DNA from 3 places in the Janthinobacterium sp. CG_23.3 genome. Region 3 is predicted to be linked to each of the others. Evidence: predicted binding sites of a transcription regulator. Region 3 holds the regulator's gene; each other region holds the start of a gene.
What was found. Region 3 encodes NrdR, which represses ribonucleotide reductase genes. Its sites were predicted from a motif close to CACNANATNTNGTG; they were not measured.
Positions count from the first base shown of each region.

Region 1: a site for NrdR is predicted at 5,214-5,227, ahead of ACFDR9_RS07485 (ribonucleoside triphosphate reductase). Genes of this name have one in related genera too.
Region 2: a site for NrdR is predicted at 5,846-5,859, ahead of ACFDR9_RS21500 (ribonucleoside-diphosphate reductase subunit alpha). Genes of this name have one in related genera too.

Region 1 covers NZ_JBJXIB010000020.1:1,204-7,823, reverse strand. The annotation lists gene ACFDR9_RS07500 (response regulator) at 1-2,107, shown strand, start outside; gene ACFDR9_RS07495 (anaerobic ribonucleoside-triphosphate reductase activating protein) at 2,215-2,922, opposite strand; gene nrdD (anaerobic ribonucleoside-triphosphate reductase) at 2,924-3,118, opposite strand; gene ACFDR9_RS07485 (ribonucleoside triphosphate reductase) at 3,115-5,166, opposite strand; gene ACFDR9_RS07480 (AAA family ATPase) at 5,517-6,620, shown strand, end outside.
Region 2 covers NZ_JBJXIB010000112.1:12,796-19,415, forward strand. The annotation lists gene ACFDR9_RS21485 (transcriptional regulator) at 1-643, opposite strand, end outside; gene ACFDR9_RS21490 (hypothetical protein) at 927-1,298, opposite strand; gene ACFDR9_RS21495 (ribonucleotide-diphosphate reductase subunit beta) at 1,387-2,535, opposite strand; gene ACFDR9_RS21500 (ribonucleoside-diphosphate reductase subunit alpha) at 2,680-5,613, opposite strand; gene ampD (1,6-anhydro-N-acetylmuramyl-L-alanine amidase AmpD) at 5,963-6,589, opposite strand; partial or broken gene ACFDR9_RS21510 (helix-turn-helix domain-containing protein) at 6,586-6,620, opposite strand, start outside.
Region 3 covers NZ_JBJXIB010000064.1:12,614-19,233, forward strand. The annotation lists gene ribD (bifunctional diaminohydroxyphosphoribosylaminopyrimidine deaminase/5-amino-6-(5-phosphoribosylamino)uracil reductase RibD) at 1-231, opposite strand, end outside; gene ACFDR9_RS15795 (GspH/FimT family pseudopilin) at 340-897, opposite strand; gene ACFDR9_RS15800 (type IV pilin protein) at 894-1,364, opposite strand; gene ACFDR9_RS15805 (pilus assembly protein PilX) at 1,361-1,987, opposite strand; gene ACFDR9_RS15810 (PilW family protein) at 2,036-3,013, opposite strand; gene pilV (type IV pilus modification protein PilV) at 3,010-3,585, opposite strand; gene nrdR (transcriptional regulator NrdR) at 3,822-4,292, opposite strand; gene glyA (serine hydroxymethyltransferase) at 4,407-5,651, opposite strand; ZMP/ZTP riboswitch at 5,751-5,874, opposite strand; gene ACFDR9_RS15830 (SDR family oxidoreductase) at 6,034-6,620, shown strand, end outside.

The DNA.
Region 1 (6,620 bases), on a different contig from region 3:
CGCGGTGCTGGGCATGGCGCACCTGATGGGGACGACGCGGCTGTCGATGGAACAGCGGCGCTACCTCGACATGATCCGCAGCTCCGGCAATTCGCTGCTGGTGATACTCAACGACATCCTCGACTTCTCTAAAATCGAAGCGGGCAAGGTGGAACTGTCGCCGGCGCCGTTCCAGTTGAGCGAGGTGCTGCACGAGGTGGCGGCGATCATGAGCGTGAGCGCCGGCGACAGGGACCTGGAACTGGCCATCGGCGTGCAGCCGGACGTGCCCGACGCCCTGGTGGGCGACGCCATGCGCCTGCAACAAGTGCTGGTCAACCTGACCGGCAACGCCGTCAAATTCACCCACGAGGGCGAAGTGTCGGTGCTGGTGGAACTGGCCGGGCAGGGCGACGGCGGCGCCACGCTGCGCTTCATCGTGCGCGACACCGGCATCGGCATCAGCGCCGAGCAACAGGAACGCCTGTTCTCGCCCTTCACGCAGGCGGACTCGTCGACCACGCGCCGCTATGGCGGCACCGGGCTGGGCCTGACGATCTCGAAGGGCTTGATCGACTTGTTGCAGGGCACCGTCGCCTTGCGCAGCGCGCCGGGCGAGGGCAGCGAATTTTGCGTCACGCTGCCGTTTGCGCTGGCCGCCGGCGGGGTCGCGCGCGCGCCGTCGTCCGACCTGGGGCGCCTGCGCGTGCTGGTGGTGGACGACAACCCGACCAGCCGCGCCTATCTGGGCATGACCATCCGGGCGTGGAACTGGGACGTCGACAGCGTGGCCTCGGGGCCGGAGGCGCTCGACAGCATCCGCCGGCTGCAAGCGGACGGCGCCGGCTACGACGTCGTGCTGGTCGACTGGCGCATGCCGGGCATGGACGGCGCGGCCACGATGCAGGCGATCCGCACCCTGCTGCCGTCGTCGGCGATGCCGGTGGTGATCATGGCGAGCGCCTTCGGCCGCGGCAAACTGCTGCAGGAGCAGGCGACGGACGACCCGTTCGTGCTGCTGACCAAGCCCGTCACGGCCTCGAGCCTGTTCGACACCGTGCACGAAGCGCTAACGCAGCGCGGCGGCACGGCGACCGAGCGCAGGCCGACGCCGCTGATGGACAGGCGCATGGCCGCGCGCCTGCTGCTGGTGGAGGACAATCCGATCAACCAAATGGTGGCGAAAGGCATTTTGGAGCACGCCGGCGCCACCGTCGACGTCGCCGACAACGGCCAGATCGCGCTGGAGCTGTTGCGCGCCAACGGGGCGGCCTACGACCTGGTGCTGATGGACGTGCAGATGCCGGTCATGGACGGCTTCAGCGCGACCCGGCTGATCCGCCAGGAACTGCGGCTGAGCGTGCCGATACTGGCGATGACGGCCGGCGTCCTGGAATACGAGCGCGAGCAGTGCATCGCGGCGGGCATGAACGATTTTATCGGCAAGCCGATCGACGTCGAACAATTGCTCGACACGATACTGCGGCATTTGCCGGACAGTTCGCCCGAGGCGCCGCCGGCGCCGATGCGCGCCGGCGTGGAACGCAGCGGCGTGTTCAACGTTGCGACGCTGCTGTCGGTATCGGAGGGAAAGCCCACCCACCTGCGCGACACCGCCGATTTGGTGCGCCGGGTTACCGACAACGGCGCCGACCGGCTGGCGCAAGTGCGCCAGGCGTGGAACGCCGGGCGGAGCGAGGACGCCGTTCGCCTGCTGCACACCATGCGCGGCGTGATCGGCACGCTGGGCGCGCAACGCTTCGTGCACGTGGCCCTGGCGCTGGAGGAGGCGTTAAGCGATGGCCATGCCGAACCGGCCGCGCTGGCCGCGCTGCTGTTCAGCGTCGAGCAGGAATTCGCCGCGACGCTGAGCGCGGCGCGCGCGTGGTTGAACGAACAAGGGGTTGAAGGGCAGGCGTATGCCGCCGTGACGGCGGACGAGGCGCAACTGCAACGCTTCCGGCGCCTGTTGGCCGAGCGCGACCTGGCCGCGTGCGAGCTGTACGCGGGACTGCGGCTGGCGCTGCACGTCCGCCTGGACGCGGCGGACGCCGCCGCCCTCGACCGCGCCATGGACAGCCTCGACTTCCAGGACGCGGCAAAGCGCGTCAGCGGCATTTCCGGGTGAATGGGCATTGGTAGGCCGGGGTAGCGCAACGCGTAACCCGACTGGCGCCGGCGGCGGCCCGGCGCCGGATGAGGCGTTGCGCCGATCCGACCTGCGGAAATACGCGACTAGCCGTTGCGGCGCAGCGTAAAGCGGGCGAACCGCGCGCCGATGCGCGCCAGCGCGGCCTGGCTCGGATAGCCCGCCGTCGCCACCGCGTTCAAGGCGCCGTCGCCGCAGCCCTGCGGCCGGAAAATCTGCAAGGCGTAATTGTCGACGCCCATGCCGGCCAGGGTATCGGCCAGCTCCAGCACCTCCGCCTCGGCCAGCAAGCTTGGATGAATCGTCGTGCGGCACTCGTACTCGACGCCACTGGCGATGATTGCCTCGGCGCAGGCGCGCGCCTGCGCGCCGCTGTCGGCCACGCCGGTAATGCGGGCATAGCGGTCAAACGGCGCCTTGATATCAAAGCCCACCCAATCGACCAGCGGCAGCACCGCCGCCAACCGTTTTGGGTAAACGCAGGCCGTGTGCAAGCCAATCTTGAACCCCAGCGCCTTCACCTCGGCGATAGCGTCGGGCAGCGCCGGGTCCATGGTCGGCTCGCCGCCGCTGAACACCACGGCGTCGACCAGGCCGACGCGGCGCGCCAGCTTGGCCAGCAGCGCCGGCCAATGCAGCGCGCCCCGCGGCGGGCGCGCCTGCAAATGCGGGTTGTGGCAATAAGCGCAGCGCCACGGGCACCCCTGCACGAAGACCACCGCGGCCAACTGGCCGGGATAGTCCGTTGCGGTGAACGCGGTCACGCCGCCCACCTTCAGCAAGCGCGCGCCCATGCTAGCTGATCATGCCCGAACATTGCTCATCGAAGTAGGTGCGCTCGTGGAACTCGCCCTTCTTGCCGATGTTGAACGACGACAGCGGCCGGTGATACCCCATGACGCGGGTCCAGATTTCGCACGGCTGGCGCTCGGAATCGGCCAGGGTGGTGCTTTGCGGCGCGATAAAAACGGGATGGCTCGGGTTGTTCATGCTGTTTCCTTCTTGGTGGTTAAGGTTGGCGACGCGCCTTCGCGCCGCTTGCGGGCGATGATTTTCTCATCGCATTTCGGACAAAACTCGTGCTTGCCGCCCAGGTAGCCGTGGCGCGGGCAAATCGAAAACGTCGGCGTCACCGTGATGTAGGGCAGGCGGAAGCGGCTCAGCGCGCGCTTGACCAGCGTGCGGCAGGCGTCGGCGCTCGACAGCGGCTCCGTCATGTATAAATGCAGCACGGTGCCGCCGGTGTACTTGCGCTGCAAATCGTCTTGGCGCTCCAGCGCCTCGAACGGGTCGTCGGTGAAGCCGACCGGCAACTGCGACGAGTTGGTGTAGTACGGCATGTCTTTGGTCCCCGCCTGCAGGATGCCCGGGTAGCGCTTGCGGTCCTCCTTGGCGAAACGGTAGGTGGTGCCCTCGGCCGGCGTCGCCTCCAGGTTGTACATGTGGCCGGTTTCATCCTGGAACGCCAGCATGCGCGCGCGCACATGGTCGAGCAGGCGGATCGCCAGCGCGTGGCCGAACTCGCTGGTGATGTCGTGCGCGTCGTCGGTGAAGTTGCGCACCATCTCGTTGACGCCGTTCACGCCCAAGGTCGAAAAATGGTTGCGCAGCGTGCCGAGGTAGCGCTTGGTGTAGGGGAACAGGCCGTCGTCCATGTGGCGCTGGATCACCTTGCGCTTGATCTCCAGGCTGGTCTTGCCTAGGTCCAGCAGCACGTCCAGGCGTGCCAGCAGCGCCGCCTCGTCGCCCTGGCACAGGTGGCCCAGGCGGGCGCAGTTGATCGTCACCACGCCGAGCGAGCCGGTTTGCTCGGCCGAGCCGAACAGGCCGTTGCCGCGCTTGAGCAATTCGCGCAGGTCCAGTTGCAGGCGGCAGCACATCGAGCGGATCATGTTCGGCTTCAACTCCGAGTTGATGAAGTTTTGGAAGTAGGGCAGGCCGTAGCGCGCCGTCATCTCGAACAGCAGGTCGGCGTTGGCGCTGTGCCAGTCGAAATCCTCGGTGATGTTGTAGGTCGGAATGGGGAAGGTGAACACGCGGCCCTTGGCGTCGCCGGCCATCATGATCTCGATATAGGCGCGGTTGATCATGTCCATCTCGGGGCGCAGGTCGCCGTAGGTGAACGGCATCTCGACGCCGCCGATCAGCGGCACCTGCTCGCGCAAATCCTCCGGGCAGACCCAGTCGAAGGTCAGGTTGGTGAACGGCGTCTGCGTGCCCCAGCGCGACGGCACGTTGAGGTTGTAGATCAGTTCCTGGATGTACTGCTTGACGTCGGCGTAGCACAGATTGTCCTTGCGGATATAAGGCGCCATGTAGGTGTCGAAGGAACTGAAGGCCTGCGCGCCGGCCCACTCGTTTTGCAGCGTGCCGAGGAAATTGACGATCTGCCCGATGGCGCTCGACATGTGCTTCGGCGGGCTCGATTCGATCTTACCGGGCACGCCGTTCAAACCCTCGTGCAGCAAGGTGCGCAGCGACCAGCCGGCGCAATAGCCCGACAGCATGTCGAGGTCGTGGATGTGCAGGTCGGCGTTGCGGTGGGCGGCGCCGACTTCCGGCGGATAGACGTGGTTCAGCCAGTAATTGGCGATGACCTTGCCCGAGACGTTGAGGATCAGGCCGCCCAGCGAATAACCCTGGTTGGCGTTGGCGTTGACGCGCCAGTCGAGCTGGTTCAGGTATTCGTTCATCGACGATTCGACGTCGATCTGGCTCTGGCGCTCGCGCCGCAGCGCGTGGTGCTGCTCGCGGTAGAGGATGAAGGCGCGCAGCGTCTGGCGGTAGCCGGCGTCGTACAGCACGGCCTCGACCGCGTCCTGGATCTGCTCGATCTGCGCGGTGTCGCGGCCGTGGCCGGCGACCTGCTGCAGCAGCACGCTGGCGCCCAGGCAAACCGCTTCGTGGATGTCGTACTCGCCGCTGGCCAGGCCGGCGCGCAGCAGCGCCGACTCGATTTTGCCGGCGTCGAAAGGCTGCAAGCTGCCGTCGCGCTTGATGATGCTGCTGAGGGTGGAAATTGCTGCTGTGGCTGACATTGTGGCTCCGTATGAACACAAGATGTGGTGTTGAGGTGGAGAATAGCCACTAGATGTAGTGTCGTCAACGGAAGCGCGGCTTGTTTTTAAAATCCTTGACTTGGGTTAATTTGAGGGGAGGGTGACGATAGATTGTAGTGGAACGTCGAACTGATCTCAGTAGATTGTGTCACCATCATTACATCCCTTCAAGGTCAGCTCTCATGGATGACAATAAATACTTTGACGTGCATCAAAGTATTTATGATAGAACTTACAGATGAAAAATAGTGGCGTCGCTTGAAAGAATAAGACATTTTACTTGGGAAACTACACTATAATCTTACGAATTGGCTCTATAGAAGGTAAACATGCTAACCAAATTAGAAGCCCATGGCTTTAAGAATCTCCTTAATTTCTCAGTTTCATTTGGTGCCTTTAACTGCATTGCAGGTCTGAATGGAGTGGGGAAGTCAAATATTTTTGATGCTATAAAATTTTTGTCGCTGCTTAGTGATAAATCTATTGTAGAGGCCGCTTTAGCCGTGCGCGATTCCGTATCTTCTGAGCCGTTGGATATTTTTTGGGCCAATGGCAGTTATAGGGCAGAACACATGAAACTCGCGGTTGAGATGATCGTGCCATTAGATATTATTGATGATTTTGGTCGAAAATCGCAGGCTACCTCTACCTTTCTGCGTTATGAAGTGGAACTCAAGCGTGATCCGGAGGAAGAGGCCTCTGGTTCTATGGGACTTTATCTTGTCCGCCAGACCCTTACTCATATAAAAAAAGGTGATGCGGTAAATTATTTGCATTTCCCACTTAGTGCGGCATTGTTTCGCGATCAAGCGGTGGTAAATAAACGAAAGGGTGCAGGTTTTATTTCTACACAAGTGCTAGATGATGGTGTTATAGAAATTCACATGCATCAAGATGGCGGTAGCAGCGGCCAACCTCAAAAAATCCCTGCTCGCAATATCCCTAAGACTGTAATCGCCAATACAAATAGCGCTGTTTGGCCAACCATTTTAGCTGCACGACGGGAGATGCAGTCGTGGCGTTTTCTTTCTCTTGAACCTAGCGCCATGCGCCGATCAAATCGAATGCATGAAGATGGTAGCGTCGGCTCAGATGGAGGTAGATTAGCCGCAGCTCTTCACAAGTTATATCGCCGCGACGAAAATGTCTACTCACGGGTGGCGAGTCGACTATCAGAAATTGTGCCGACTTCCGATGTTCGAGTTGATGTTGATCAAGTTCGGCAGTTGTTAACTGTAGAAGTCAAAGAACGTTCCGGTGCTTTTTTACCAGCCCGCGCACTTTCAGATGGGACGTTACGCTTTCTTGCTTTGTGCATTATGGCTGAGGATCCAGATTTCAGAGGTCTCTTGTGCTTTGAAGAGCCTGAAAATGGTATTCATCCAGCTAAAATGGGGGCCATGCTATCTTTGCTCAAAGAATTGGCTGTTGAT
Region 2 (6,620 bases), on a different contig from region 3:
GCTTGGCTGCCGCTTTAGGCGCTGGCTTCGCTGCTACTTTGGCCGCTGGCTTGGCTGCCGCTTTGGCCGCGGGCTTGGCTGCCGCTTTGGCCGCTGGCTTGGCTACCGCTTTGGCCGCTGGCTTGGCTGCCGCTTTGGCCGCTGGCTTGGCTGCCGCTTTGGCCGCTGGCTTGGCTACCGCCTTGGCCGCTGGCTTGGCTACCGCTTTGGCCGCTGGCTTGGCTGCTGCTTTGGCCGCTGGCTTTGCTGCTGCTTTGGCCGCTGGCTTGGCTGCCGCCTTGGCTACCACTTTGGCCGCTGGCTTGGCTACCACTTTGGCCGCTGGCTTGGCTGCCGCTTTGGCCGCCGGCTTGGCTACCGCTTTGGCCGCCGGCTTGGCTACCGCTTTGGCCGCCGGCTTGGCTACCGCTTTGGCCGCTGGCTTGGCTGCAGCTTTTGCCGCTGGTTTGGCGACTGCTTTGACTACTGCTTTCGCGGCTGGCTTAGCGGCGGCCTTCGCTACTGGCTTCGCTACTGGCTTCGCTACTGCTTTCGCGACTGGTTTTGCGGCCACTGCCTTAACTGCTGCTACCGGCTTTTTAGCGACGGGAGCTGCCTTGGCGGCTGGTTTCTTTGTTGCTGGTTTCTTAGCGGCTGTTGCCATTTGTCTCTCCTTCATCTGAGATGAGAAATTTACGCTACAAGATTAAAACCCGTCCAACCCATCATATTGGGCCAGGCGAATTATTCATCGGCACAAACAACAGGTTTGCGCTAATGAATTCGGCACCAGCTGAACTGCTGCAACTCCTCACGTTTGCAGCACTTCAGCCATCGTCGGTGCCACCCTGCCCAATCTCGCAGCTGGTGGCAAAGTCTGGTGTGTTGCGTACCCGCCGGGACGATTTTCGGTCGTCTTCAACGCGCCCGCAGCCACACCCCATTCTTCAAAACAAAAACCGCCATGCCTGAAAAAATTCAAGCATGGCGGCAGAAAAAAACGGTGTGGGCTTGTGCATATCCGTATGAATCTGTATCCCGATTTGCGATTTTTTGCGATGCCACGCGGCTGAAAAAACCGCGCATTCTAATGCTCGCATTTTCAATCTCATAAAGTACACGAAAACCTTGTCAATGCGCAACCAGCACAACACGTTTTCGTGGGCTTTTTTGCAGGATACGTGCGCTATTTCGCGGTAGCGCGCCAAATCGGCTTGCCACCCCTCGCGCGCGCCTGCCGGTTGGTACGCGAAGACGCGCGCGCGGGTCTTCGCCGAGGCCATCATTTCGGCGCAATTGATACCGGCGGTTCGGGCCATGGATGGCGCGCCAGAGTAAGCTTGGCGCGCGTGGAACGCGCATAAAAAAACCCGCCAAGGCGGGTTTTTTCCACATCGGCAGAGGCTCTTATTCCCAGTTCAGGGCGCCACCGGTCTGGTATTCGATGACGCGGGTTTCGAAGAAGTTACGCTCTTTCTTCAAGTCGATCATTTCGCTCATCCACGGGAAGGGATTTTCTTCCTGGGCGAACATTTGCTCCAGGCCGATTTGCTGCGCGCGGCGGTTGGCGATGAAGCGCAGGTAACCCTTGAACATCGGCGCGTTCAGACCCAGCACGCCGCGCGGCATGGTGTCTTCGGCGTAGGCGTATTCCAGGTCGACGGCCTTGAGGAACAGGCCCTTGATCTCTTCGCGGAATTCGGCAGTCCACAGCAGCGGGTTTTCCATCTTGATCGTGTTGATCAAGTCGATACCGAAATTGCAATGCATCGATTCGTCGCGCAGGATGTACTGGTACTGTTCGGCCGCGCCCATCATCTTGTTCTGGCGGCCCAGCGCCAGGATCTGGGTGAAGCCGACGTAGAAGAACAGGCCTTCCATCAGGCAGGCGAAGACGATCAGCGAGCGCAGCAGCTTCTGGTCGTTTTCCACGGTGCCGGTGGTGAAGGCCGGGTCGGTCAGCGTGTTGATGAACGGGATCAGGAACTCGTCCTTGTCGCGGATCGACTTCACTTCGTTGTAGGCGTTGAAGATCTCCGCCTCGTCCAGGCCGAGCGACTCGACGATGTACTGGTAGGCGTGGGTGTGGATTGCCTCTTCAAAGGCCTGGCGCAGCAGGTACTGGCGGCATTCCGGCGCCGTGATGTGGCGGTAGGTGCCGAGCACGATGTTGTTGGCGGCCAGCGAGTCGGCGGTGACGAAGAAGCCCAGGTTGCGCTTGACCAGGCGACGCTCGTCGTCGGTCAGGCCGTTCGGGTTTTTCCACAGCTCGATGTCGCGCTGCATATTCACTTCCTGCGGCATCCAGTGGTTGGCGCAGCCGGCCAGGTATTTGTCCCAGGCCCACTTGTATTTGAACGGCACCAGCTGGTTGACGTCGGTTTTGCCGTTGATGATGCGTTTGTCGTCGGCGTTGACGCGCTTGGCGACTGCCTCCGGCGCCGCTTCCGGCTCGGCCGCGGCGGCGCCCAGGTTCAGGCCGGTATCGGCCAACGGGGCCGGTTGCGGCTGGCGTGGCGCTGGCGCCGACGAAACTTCATCATCCCAAGACAACATGGTGTGTATTCCTTTATGTGCCGGCCAACAGCCGGCGGGTAATCTGTAAAAAGACCGCCCGGCGGGCCGGGTCGGGTCAAACTCAAGCGGGTACTAGCGGGTACAAGCGGCCGGCGCGGCAAGGCCGCGGCGGCCGTCCAACGTTTATTGGCAGGCTTCGCACTCTTCAAAGCCGTCGTCGCCGGGACGCAGGTAGCACGCCTCGCCGTCCGCGTCGGCCGCGACCGCGGCGGCCGCCGTGACGGCCGGTGCCGCCGCCGCTTGTGCGGCCTGGGCGCTGGCGGACATGCCGCCGTCGACCGCCACCGCGTTCAGCGCGCCGGTCTTGGAGGTCGACTTCTCCATGTGCGTGGCGGCGATGGTGCGCAGGTAGTAGGTGGTCTTCAAGCCGCGCAACCATGCCAGCTTGTAGGTCTCGTCGAGCTTCTTGCCCGACGCGCCGGCCATGTAGATGTTCAGCGACTGGGCCTGGTCGATCCACTTCTGGCGACGCGACGCCGCTTCCACCAGCCAGGTCGGCGATACTTCGAAGGCGGTGGCGTAGAGCTCGCGCAGGTCTTGCGGGATGCGGTCGATCTTGGCCAGGCTGCCGTCGAAGTATTTCAGGTCGGAGATCATGACTTCATCCCACAGGTCGCGCGCCTTCAGGTCGCGCACCAGGTGGGCGTTGATCTCGGTGAACTCGCCCGACAGGTTCGATTTCACGTACAGGTTCTGGTAGGTCGGCTCGATGCAGGCCGACACGCCGATGATGTTCGAAATGGTGGCGGTCGGGGCGATCGCCACGCAGTTCGAGTTGCGCATGCCGAATTGCTTGATGCGCGAGCGCACCAGCGACCAGTCCATCGCCGACGAATTGTTCACTTCCAGGTAGCCGCCGCGCTCTTCGGCCAGCAGCGCCACCGAGTCCTGCGGCAGGATGCCGCGGTCCCACAGCGAACCCTTGTAGGAGCTGTAGTGGCCGCGCTCCTCGGCCAGGTCGGTCGAGGCCAGGTAGGCGTAGTAGCAGACCGCTTCCATCGAGGTGTCGGCGAAGGCGACGCAGGCGTCCGAGGCGAACGGCACGCGCATCATGTGCAGGCAATCCTGGAAACCCATGATGCCCATGCCGACCGGACGGTGCGCCATGTTCGAGGCGCGCGCCTTTTCAACCGCGTAGTAGTTGATGTCGATGACGTTGTCGAGCATGCGCATGGCGGTGCGCACGGTCTTTTGCAGCTTGACGTGGTCCAGCTTGCCCTCTTTCATGTGGGCCGGCAGGTTGACCGAACCCAGGTTGCAGACGGCGATTTCGCTTTCGTTGGTGTTGAGCGTGATTTCGGTGCACAGGTTCGAGCTGTGGACCACGCCGACGTGCGACTGCGGGCTGCGGATGTTGCAAGGGTCCTTGAAGGTGATCCAAGGATGGCCGGTTTCAAACAGCATCGACAGCATCTTGCGCCACAGGTCGAGCGCGGCGATCTTCTTGAATACGCGGATCTCGCCGGCGGCGGCGCGCGCCTCGTAGCCGTTGTAGGCCAGTTCGAAGGCCTTGCCGACCTTGTCGTGCAGGTCCGGCGCTTCGCTCGGCGAGAACAGGGTCCAGTCGCCCTTTTCCATCACGCGCTTCATGAACAGGTCGGGAATCCAGTTGGCGGTGTTCATGTCGTGGGTGCGGCGGCGGTCGTCGCCGGTGTTCTTGCGCAGGTCGAGGAATTCCTCGATGTCCATGTGCCAGGTTTCCAGGTAGGCGCAGACCGCGCCCTTGCGCTTGCCGCCCTGGTTGACCGCGACGGCGGTGTCGTTGACCACTTTCAGGAACGGCACGACGCCCTGCGATTTGCCGTTGGTGCCCTTGATGTGGGCGCCCAGCGCGCGCACCGGGGTCCAGTCGTTGCCCAGGCCGCCGGCGAACTTGGCCAGCAGCGCGTTTTCCTTGATGGCGTCGTAGATGCCTTCCAGGTCGTCCGAGACCGTGGTCAGGTAGCACGACGACAGCTGCGAGCGGCGGGTGCCCGAGTTGAACAGGGTCGGGGTCGAGCTCATGAAGTCGAACGAGGACAGCAGGCTGTAGAACTCGATGGCGCGCGCTTCGCGGTCCTTCTCGTTCAGGGCCAGGCCCATCGCCACGCGCATGTAGAACGCCTGCGGCATTTCAATGCGCACTTCGTTGATGTGCAGGAAGTAGCGGTCGTACAGCGTCTGCAGGCCGATGTAGCCGAATTGCAGGTCGCGGTCGGCGACCAGGGCCTTGGCCAGGCGCGCCAGGTCGTAGTCGGCCAGGCGCGGGTCGAGCAGCTCGGCGTCGATACCCTTGGCGATGTAGGCCGGGAAGTATTCAATGTAGTGGGCGGCGGCGCCGGCTTGCGGCACTTCCTTGCAGAACACTTCCTTGCGCACCGTGTGCAGCAGGATGCGCGCGGTGACCTGGCTGTAGGCCGGGTCTTTTTCCATCAGCGCGCGGGCGGCCAGGATGGCCGACTTGTGCAGCTCTTCGACGGGCACGCCGTCGTACAGGTTCTTCAGCGTCTCCGACAGGATCGCTTCGGCGTCGACGTGCTTTTCCAGGCCGACGCAGGCGGCGTTGATCAGGTCGCGCACCTGGTTCATGTCGAGCGGACGGCGCTCGCCGTTTTCGGTCACGTGCAACTGCGGCGCGGCGGCGGCGGACGCGCCGCCCTGCTGCGCTTCTTTTTGCAGGCGACGCTCTTCCATGTGCTTGGCGCGGTACAGCACGTAGGCGCGGGCCACGTCGTGTTCGCCCGAACGCATCAACGACAATTCCACCTGGTCTTGCACGTCTTCGATATGGAAGGTGCCGCCGCTAGGCTGGCGGCGCACCAACGCCGCGACCACGCCGTCGGTCAATTGCTCGACCAGTTCGCGCACGCGCGCCGAGGCCGCGCCCTGGCCGCCGTTAACGGCCAAAAACGCCTTGGTCATGGCGATAGCGATCTTCGACGGCTCAAACGCCACCACCGAACCGTTGCGACGGATGATGCGGTAGTCGCCCAGGGCCGCGGCGGTCGGGCCGACGCTGTTGTTGGCCGAGGCCGGCACTGCTGCCGGATGGATGGACATGTCTGAGGTTGATTGCATTGAAGCTCCCGGTAGCGGCCCGGCGATGTGCCAAGCCGATGGTAATGAATTAGAACCCCCGATCAGGCGCGAGTTCTGCGGAAAATGGTGCTTTAAAAAAGCAAAAGAATGCCCCTTCCAACGGCTCTTGAATGTTGGTTCGGGTCATTGGTTTGCGGATGATAATGTCCGGCGACTGCCTGGTAGCGGTGTTCCAGACGTATCTAGCAACAGTGGTGAAATCCCAGGAGACCACTAGATATAGTGTTGAAGCTTATAAATTTTACTAATTGTAGTACTCAAATTTGGTTAACGCAAGCGTGCGCGGGGCGAGATATTTGCACTTTTCCACTCTTTTTGTGTTGACTTTTCAAACTGTCGCCGGGAAGCCCAGCTGCCGGTAAGTGGGTACTAACGCACCTTGGCGAACCAGCAATTCGCACAATGTTTTTTTATAAAGGTTCCAATCGAAACAAGGTCCCGGGTCGGTCTTGCGGCCGGCCGCGATATGCTCGTGGCCGCAGACGTCGCGCAGCCGGTAGCGCGCCTGCAGCGCCGCCGTCAGCGCCGCCAGGGTCGCGTACTGACTTGCCGTGAACGCCACCACGTCGCTGCCCTCCAGCTCGACCCCGATGGAAAACTCGTTGCAGCGCGGCCGTCCCCGGAACGCCGACAGGCCGGCGTGCCAAGCCTTGTCGTTGCCGGAAACATACTGGATCAGGCGGCCGTCGCGGCGCACGAAAAAATGCGCCGACACCCGCAAGCCGCGCAAATCGGCGAACGAGGGATCGGCATTATAGTCCAATCGGCCGGTGAACAAGTCGGACACATGCGGCCCGCCGAAGCGGCCGGCGGGCAGGCTGACGTTGTGGATCACCAGCAGCTCGGCTTCGGCGCCGTCCGGACGGGCGTCGCAATGCGGCGACGCGTAGCGCGCCGCGCCGGCGCACCAGCCGTCCGCCGCCACCGCCAGCGCCAGCGCCGCCGCCGGGGTCACGCCTCCGGCTCCTGGATGTTCAGCTTTTGCA
Region 3 (6,620 bases):
GCGGCCGTGGTGGTTGCAGGGTTCCAGCGTGACGTAGGCGGTGGCGCCGCGCACGTCGTGGCCGCGCGCGGCGGCGTCGGCCAGCGCCTGCACTTCGGCGTGGGCCTGGCCGGCCGGCTGGGTAACGCCGGCGCCGATCACCAGGCCGTCCTTGACGATCACGCAGCCGATGCGCGGATTCGGCGAGGTGGCGTAAAGCCCCTTGGCGGCCCATTCCAGCGCAAGCTGCATGCCGTCTAAATCGTTGAGTATTTGCACGAGTGTCTTATATATGTATTGATGGCTAAAGGGTTTTGAATATCGCAACGTCGAAGCCGCCTGGCTTAACGCCCCCCAACGTCAGTGCCCGGCCACGCCGGCGCAGGTGTCCCGCTCGACGTCGGGATCGCAGACCCGCACCCGTCCCAACATATTAATTTTAATGTTGCGCGTGCGCGCGCCCAGCACCACCGACAGGCTGCCCCAGCGCGCGGTCATGCTGTTGCCAGCGCTGCAACTCCGTCCATCAGCATTATATGCAATATATAAGGGCGGCTGGGGCGATGAAAACCCCGCGCTGATCATTATGCCGGCCGCGACCGGTCCATGCCGCAAGATCAGTTCGTCGCCCCGGTCCAGGTTCTTACTGCCGTTTTTGTCGACGAACACGGCCCAGCCGCGCCGCCAGTCGCGGCCCATGGAGTCGAGCGGCGCCAACATGACGCGGCCGCCGCGCGCGCTCGCCTCGGAGCGGGTCAGGTCGATGGCCGCGAACAGGTCTGCGACCGTCGTGCGCAGCCGCTGGCGCGCGATCATGTCGTGCATCGACGGCATGCCCGCCGCCAGCAACACGGTGGCGATCGCCAGCACCACCATCAATTCGGCCAAGGTGGCGCCGCGGTACTCGCCGCCCCTCATGGCCAGCAACGCGGCGACGGACCCGACGCGCTTTTGTCGCCCGTGCTGGTCAGCGTCAGCGTTTGGCAGGCGGCGTCGGCGAAACGGGCGTCCACCTTGTCGGTGCCGGGCACGGCGTCCAGTTTCACGCATTGCGCAATGGTGTCGTCGACGCAGGCGGTGGCGCGGATTTCGTAGGCGCTCGCCACCGCCGCGCCCTGGCCCGACCACCATTTGAACAATTTTTCATCCGGATCGGTCGAGGCCGACGAAAACGTCAGATAGCTGTTGTTTTGGGAGTAATAGCGCTCCTGCTGCTGCATCAGTTGCATCAGCGCCGCCTGCGCTTCGGCCCGCTTCGCCTTGACGACGTGGTGCTGGAACGTTGGATAGGTCAGCGCCGCCAGCACGCCAACGATCACCAGGACGGCGAGCAGTTCCAACAAGCTCACGCCGGCCGCGCGAACCGGCCGCGGCGGGCGCCTCATTGCCCGCCCCCATCGCCGTCGCCATCCCCGGACCCATCCCCCGGCTCGCCGGCGGGCGGTTCATACTTGCGGTGAAAACGCTGTAGCACCTCGCGGCCGGCGCGCGCGCCGAAGCCGACCGCCGTGACCCGGTAAATATAGCGGGGAGGCGGCGCGCCGCCCTGCGCTTGCCGGGGATCGGGCAGCAATTCGATGATGTAGCGCGGTCGCCGGAACGGTAGCAAGCCCTCGCCGGCCACCATCTGCGCGCCGGTGAATTTCCCGTACGGCACCGAACGCGCCGTCGCCGCGTCGTCGTCGAAATCGACGCTCTGCCACAGCGGCGTCTCGCCCTCGGCCGGGCGCAGGCACAGGCCGTGCCCGGCGCCGGCCGCGGCGCTGGCGCAACCGGCGGCAAAGCCCTGCGCGCTGCCGGGTGCGAACATGGCGCCGCGAGCGGATGCCCCGCCCGCCCCCTCAATGTCGTTTTCCGCGTCCATCAATGCCTCCTCCGCCGCCTGTAGGGCGGTCAACCGGTCGCGCTCGCCGCGCGCCGCCTTCTCGCCCTGCAAGGCCAATTGCGCCGCCGAGACGCCCATCAACATCACCGCGACCAGCACGCACAGCGCCAGCAACAGCACCATGCCGTCCTCGCCGCCCCTTGCACGCCCGCGTACCGTCGCCGCCATGGCCTAGGCCGGCCGGTTGCGTAGCGTGATCGTCGTCACCAGGACGCGCCGCGCCCGTCCGCGCTGCGCCGGCGGCAGGCGGGCCTCGTCGATGCGCACGCCGGCGTCGGCGCCGCCGTAGGCGTCGGCGTAGGCCTTGCCAAACAAGTCGAATTGCGCCGTCCCGCCCCGCGGCCCGGAACCGCGCGCGCCGTGCAGCAGCAATGCAATCTGGATGCTGACCACGCGCTTCCAGCGGGTCCGGGCGTTCTTGTCGCGTTCCTTTGCGGCGGCGTCGGCGCCGTCCAGCGCCAGCGCCGCGTCCAGGGCGTCGATTGTGCTGGCGTTGACGTACTGGTTGACCGCGCCGTCGGCCGGCTCGTCGGTGTCGATCCCGTACAGGACCTGGAAGGTGTCGACGCCGCGCACGATGGCGTCGGCGCCCCAGCTGCTTTCGCCGCGGTATTTACAGCGCAACTCGGCCTCGCCGCCGGCGTCGGTGGCGACATAGAAAATGCTCCAGCCGCGCTCGGCCTCGGAATCGGCCGCGCCGACGCCGAAGCCGGCGCAATTGATCACCGAGCCATCGCCGCCGCTGCCCGAGCCGGCGCCGAAATAGCGCAGCGACAGCACGTCGCTGCCGTTGACGGCGCCGGCCAGCGGCGCCTCGATGCCGTCGCTGCCGCGGCTGACGCTGCGCGCGTCGAGGCCGCCGACGCTGGCGCTGTCCGCGGGGCGGGCGCCGGCCGGCGCGTCGGCGCCGGCGCCGACGCCGTTGGCGAAGATGGTCTGGCGCACCGCCCGGCCGATGATGTCGAGCGCGTAGCGGGCGCTGTCGTTCAGGCGCGCCGCCTCGACCTGGTTCAGGTAACTGGCGCTGGAGGCCAGCAACACGACGCTGGCGGTCAACGCCAGCAACGCGCCCAGCGCCAACGCCACCAGCAGCTCAACCACGCCAAAGCCGCGCGCCCGCGTCGGCGCCGCCGCGCCGCGCCGGCTCATGGCGCCGTTCCCGCCAGTACCAGCGCGACGGCCGGCGCCTCCCGGCCGGCGTCGCGCTGCAGCGGCCGGCCGTCGGGATGTTTGCCGCGCCAGCCGAGCTTGATGACGACGGGCGCCCCGGCGGCGCCGTCGCAGTCCCAGCTGGCGCCCTCGCGCGCGGCGTTCCAGCGGCGCGCGTCGCGGCAAATCACCAGCCGGCCGCCGGGCAGCGCCAGGCGTATTTGCCGCTTCAGCTCGTAGATGTCGGCGGCGGCCAGTTGCGCGCCGCTGCACGACTGCGCCGCAAAGCACCATTGCGCCGGCGCCGCCGGCGCGCCTTCGGCCAGCACGTCGTAGCGCAGGTTTAGATAGGGGTTCTCGGCGTCGGGCTGGCGCATCAGCACGGCGTTGGCGCGCATTCGCTCGGCCATGCCGGCGCCCAGTTGCAGCGCGTTCGACAGCAACGCCGACTGGTGCCGGGTACGCAACGCGCTTAGTTGCATGGCGCTGCCGCCGACCACGCCAAGCGCCAGCACCAACACCGCGACCAGCACTTCGATCATCGTAAAGCCCACGCTCTTGCCTGCTTGCATGGCTGCCTCCGCCTCGCTGAAAGGGCCGCACCGCCGCCGGGTGCGCAATTACACGTTAGCAGCGCACCCGGCCGGGGGCGTGACAATACGCAAGCGCCGCGCACAAACGCGGCCATCGACGGGAAATGACTGGGGGAAGATTGACAAACAGGATTGCAAAAAAGAACAACTTGGTGGCGGGAATGATTGCGACGGGGCGGCAACGGAGGCGCGGCGCTGCGCCGCCCGCGCCAGCCTCAGGACTTGCGCGGCTTGCGTTCGTGGCCGACTTCGGCGATGGCTTGCTGAAACTCGGCCAGGTCCTCGAAGTTCTTGTACACCGACGCAAAACGGATATAGGCGATCTTGTCGAGCGCCTTCAATTCCTGCATCACCAGTTCGCCGATATAGCCGGAATCGACTTCGCGCTGTCCGCTGGTGAGCAACTTCTCTTCGATCGACGCGATCGCGGTGTCGACGGCGGCTGCCGCGACGGGGCGTTTGCGCAAGGCCAGCATCAGGCTGCCGCGCAGTTTGGCTGCGGCGTATTCCGTCCGGCTGCCATTTTTTTTGACCACGACGGGCATCACAAGTTCAATCCGCTCGTAGGTGGTAAAGCGCTTGTCGCACTTGGCGCAACGGCGGCGCCGGCGGATCGCGTCGCCCTCCTCCGATACGCGCGTATCGAGAACCTGGGTCTCGTCGTGATGACAGAAGGGACATTTCATGGAGGCAGATGACGCGTGAGGAAACTTGTTTCAACAGATGGAACACGGGCGCGCGCCGGTTGAATGGCGCGCGCCCGCGATACTGATACTAACTACAACTAGCTTGCCGCACGATCAGGCATAGACCGGATGGGCGTCGGCCAGCACCTTGACGGCCGCTTTGACGCGCTCGATGGTGGCGGCGTCGTGCGGATTGTCGAGCACGTCGGCGATCAGGTGGCCGACCTGGATCGCGTCGGCTTCGTTGAAGCCGCGCGTGGTCATGGCCGGGCTGCCCAGGCGGATGCCCGAGGTGACGAACGGTTTTTGCGGGTCGTTCGGGATGCCGTTCTTGTTGCAGGTGATGTGGGCGCTGCCCAGAATCGCCTCGGCTTCCTTGCCGGTCAGGTTCTTGGCGCGCAGGTCAACCAGCATCACGTGCGATTCGGTCCCGCCGGAAACGATGCGCAGGCCGCGCGCGATCAGCGCCTTGGCCAGGGCGTCGGCGTTTTTCACCACTTGGGTCTGGTAGGCAACGAATTCCGGGCTCAGCGCCTCCTTGAACGCCACCGCCTTGGCGGCGATCACGTGCATCAGCGGGCCACCCTGGATGCCGGGGAAAATCGCCGAATTGATGGCTTTCTCGTGCTCGGCCTTCATCAGGATGATGCCGCCGCGCGGGCCGCGCAGCGATTTATGCGTGGTCGAGGTGACGAAGTCGGCGTGCGGCACCGGGTTCGGGTACAGGCCGGCGGCGATCAGGCCGGCGTAATGCGCCATGTCGACCATGAAATACGCGCCGACGTCCTTGGCCACCTTGGCGAAGCGCTCGAAGTCGATTTTTTTCGAAAACGCCGAGGCGCCGGCGATGATCAGCTTGGGCTTGCGTTCGTGCGCCAAGCGCTCCATCGCCTCGTAGTCGATGTCCTCTTCGGCGGTCAGGCCGTAGGAGACGACGTCGAACCACTTGCCGGACATGTTCAGCGGCATGCCGTGGGTCAGGTGGCCGCCTTCGGCCAGCGACATGCCCATGATCAGGTCGCCCGGCTTCAACATGGCGAAAAACACGCCCTGGTTGGCCTGCGAGCCGGAGTTCGGCTGCACGTTGGCGCATTCGGCGCCGAAGAGTTTCTTGACGCGGTCGATCGCCAGTTGCTCGGCGACGTCGACGAATTCGCAACCGCCGTAATAGCGCTTGCCCGGATACCCTTCGGCGTACTTGTTCGTCAGCTGGGAGCCTTGCGCCTCCATCACGGCCGGCGACGTGTAGTTCTCCGACGCGATCAACTCGATATGGTCGTGCTGGCGGGTGTTTTCCTTCTGGATGACGGCCCACAATTCAGGGTCGACGTTGGCGAGGTTGTGATCTTTTGCGAACATGTAAAAACTCCAATCGATAAGAGTGACTGTACTGCCAATGTTGGATCGAATGAGGGAAGCCGTGTTAACGGAAAGGCAGCCTCTTCGTGCAATGCCATCGTGGGCTGCCCAGGCGAACGGCGGATGAAATCTCACGTTTCCCGGTGGATGCCCACCTTTCGCCGATGCAGCGATGGCCCCCGGGGGCCATCGTGCCGACTTTTCGCCAGTCACGTGAGACGTAATGGAAGCCAAATTGTAAGGTAAGTGCTTGATTTGGGCAAGGAAACCGCTGCAAAGCTTGCAACAGGCGGTCGCGCCGCGGCGGCGCCGCCGGCGGCGGCGCGGTTTCGGCTACAATTTTGCCAGCCCACCCACCTTTATCTTCCATTAAGGAATCATCATGATCGTCTTCATCACCGGCGCCAGCGCCGGTTTCGGCGCCGCCATGGCGCGCACCTTCGTCAAGGGCGGCCACCGGGTCGTTATCAGCGGCCGCCGCGCCGACCGCCTACAGGCGCTGGCCGACGAGCTGGGCGGCGCCGCCCTGCCGCTGGTGCTCGACGTCGGCGACAAGCAGGCCATCCACGCGGCGCTGGCGGCGTTGCCGCCCGACTGGCGCCAAATCGACGTGCTGATCAACAACGCCGGCCTGGCGCTGGGCACCGGCCCGGCTCACGAGGCCGCGCTGGAGGACTGGGAAACCATGATCGCCACCAACTGCACCGGCCTGGTGGCGATGACGCGGGCAGTGCTGCCGGCGATGGTGGCGCGCGGCGCCGGCCTGGTCATCAACCTCGGCTCGATCGCCGGCCACTACCCCTACCCGGGCGGCAACGTCTACGGCGCCACCAAGGCCTTCGTCGAGCAGTTCACGCTGAACCTGCGCGCCGACCTGGCCGGCAGCGGCGTGCGCGCCACCACCATCGCGCCCGGCCTGTGCGGCGGCACCGAGTTTTCCAACGTGCGCATGAAGGGCGACGACGCCGC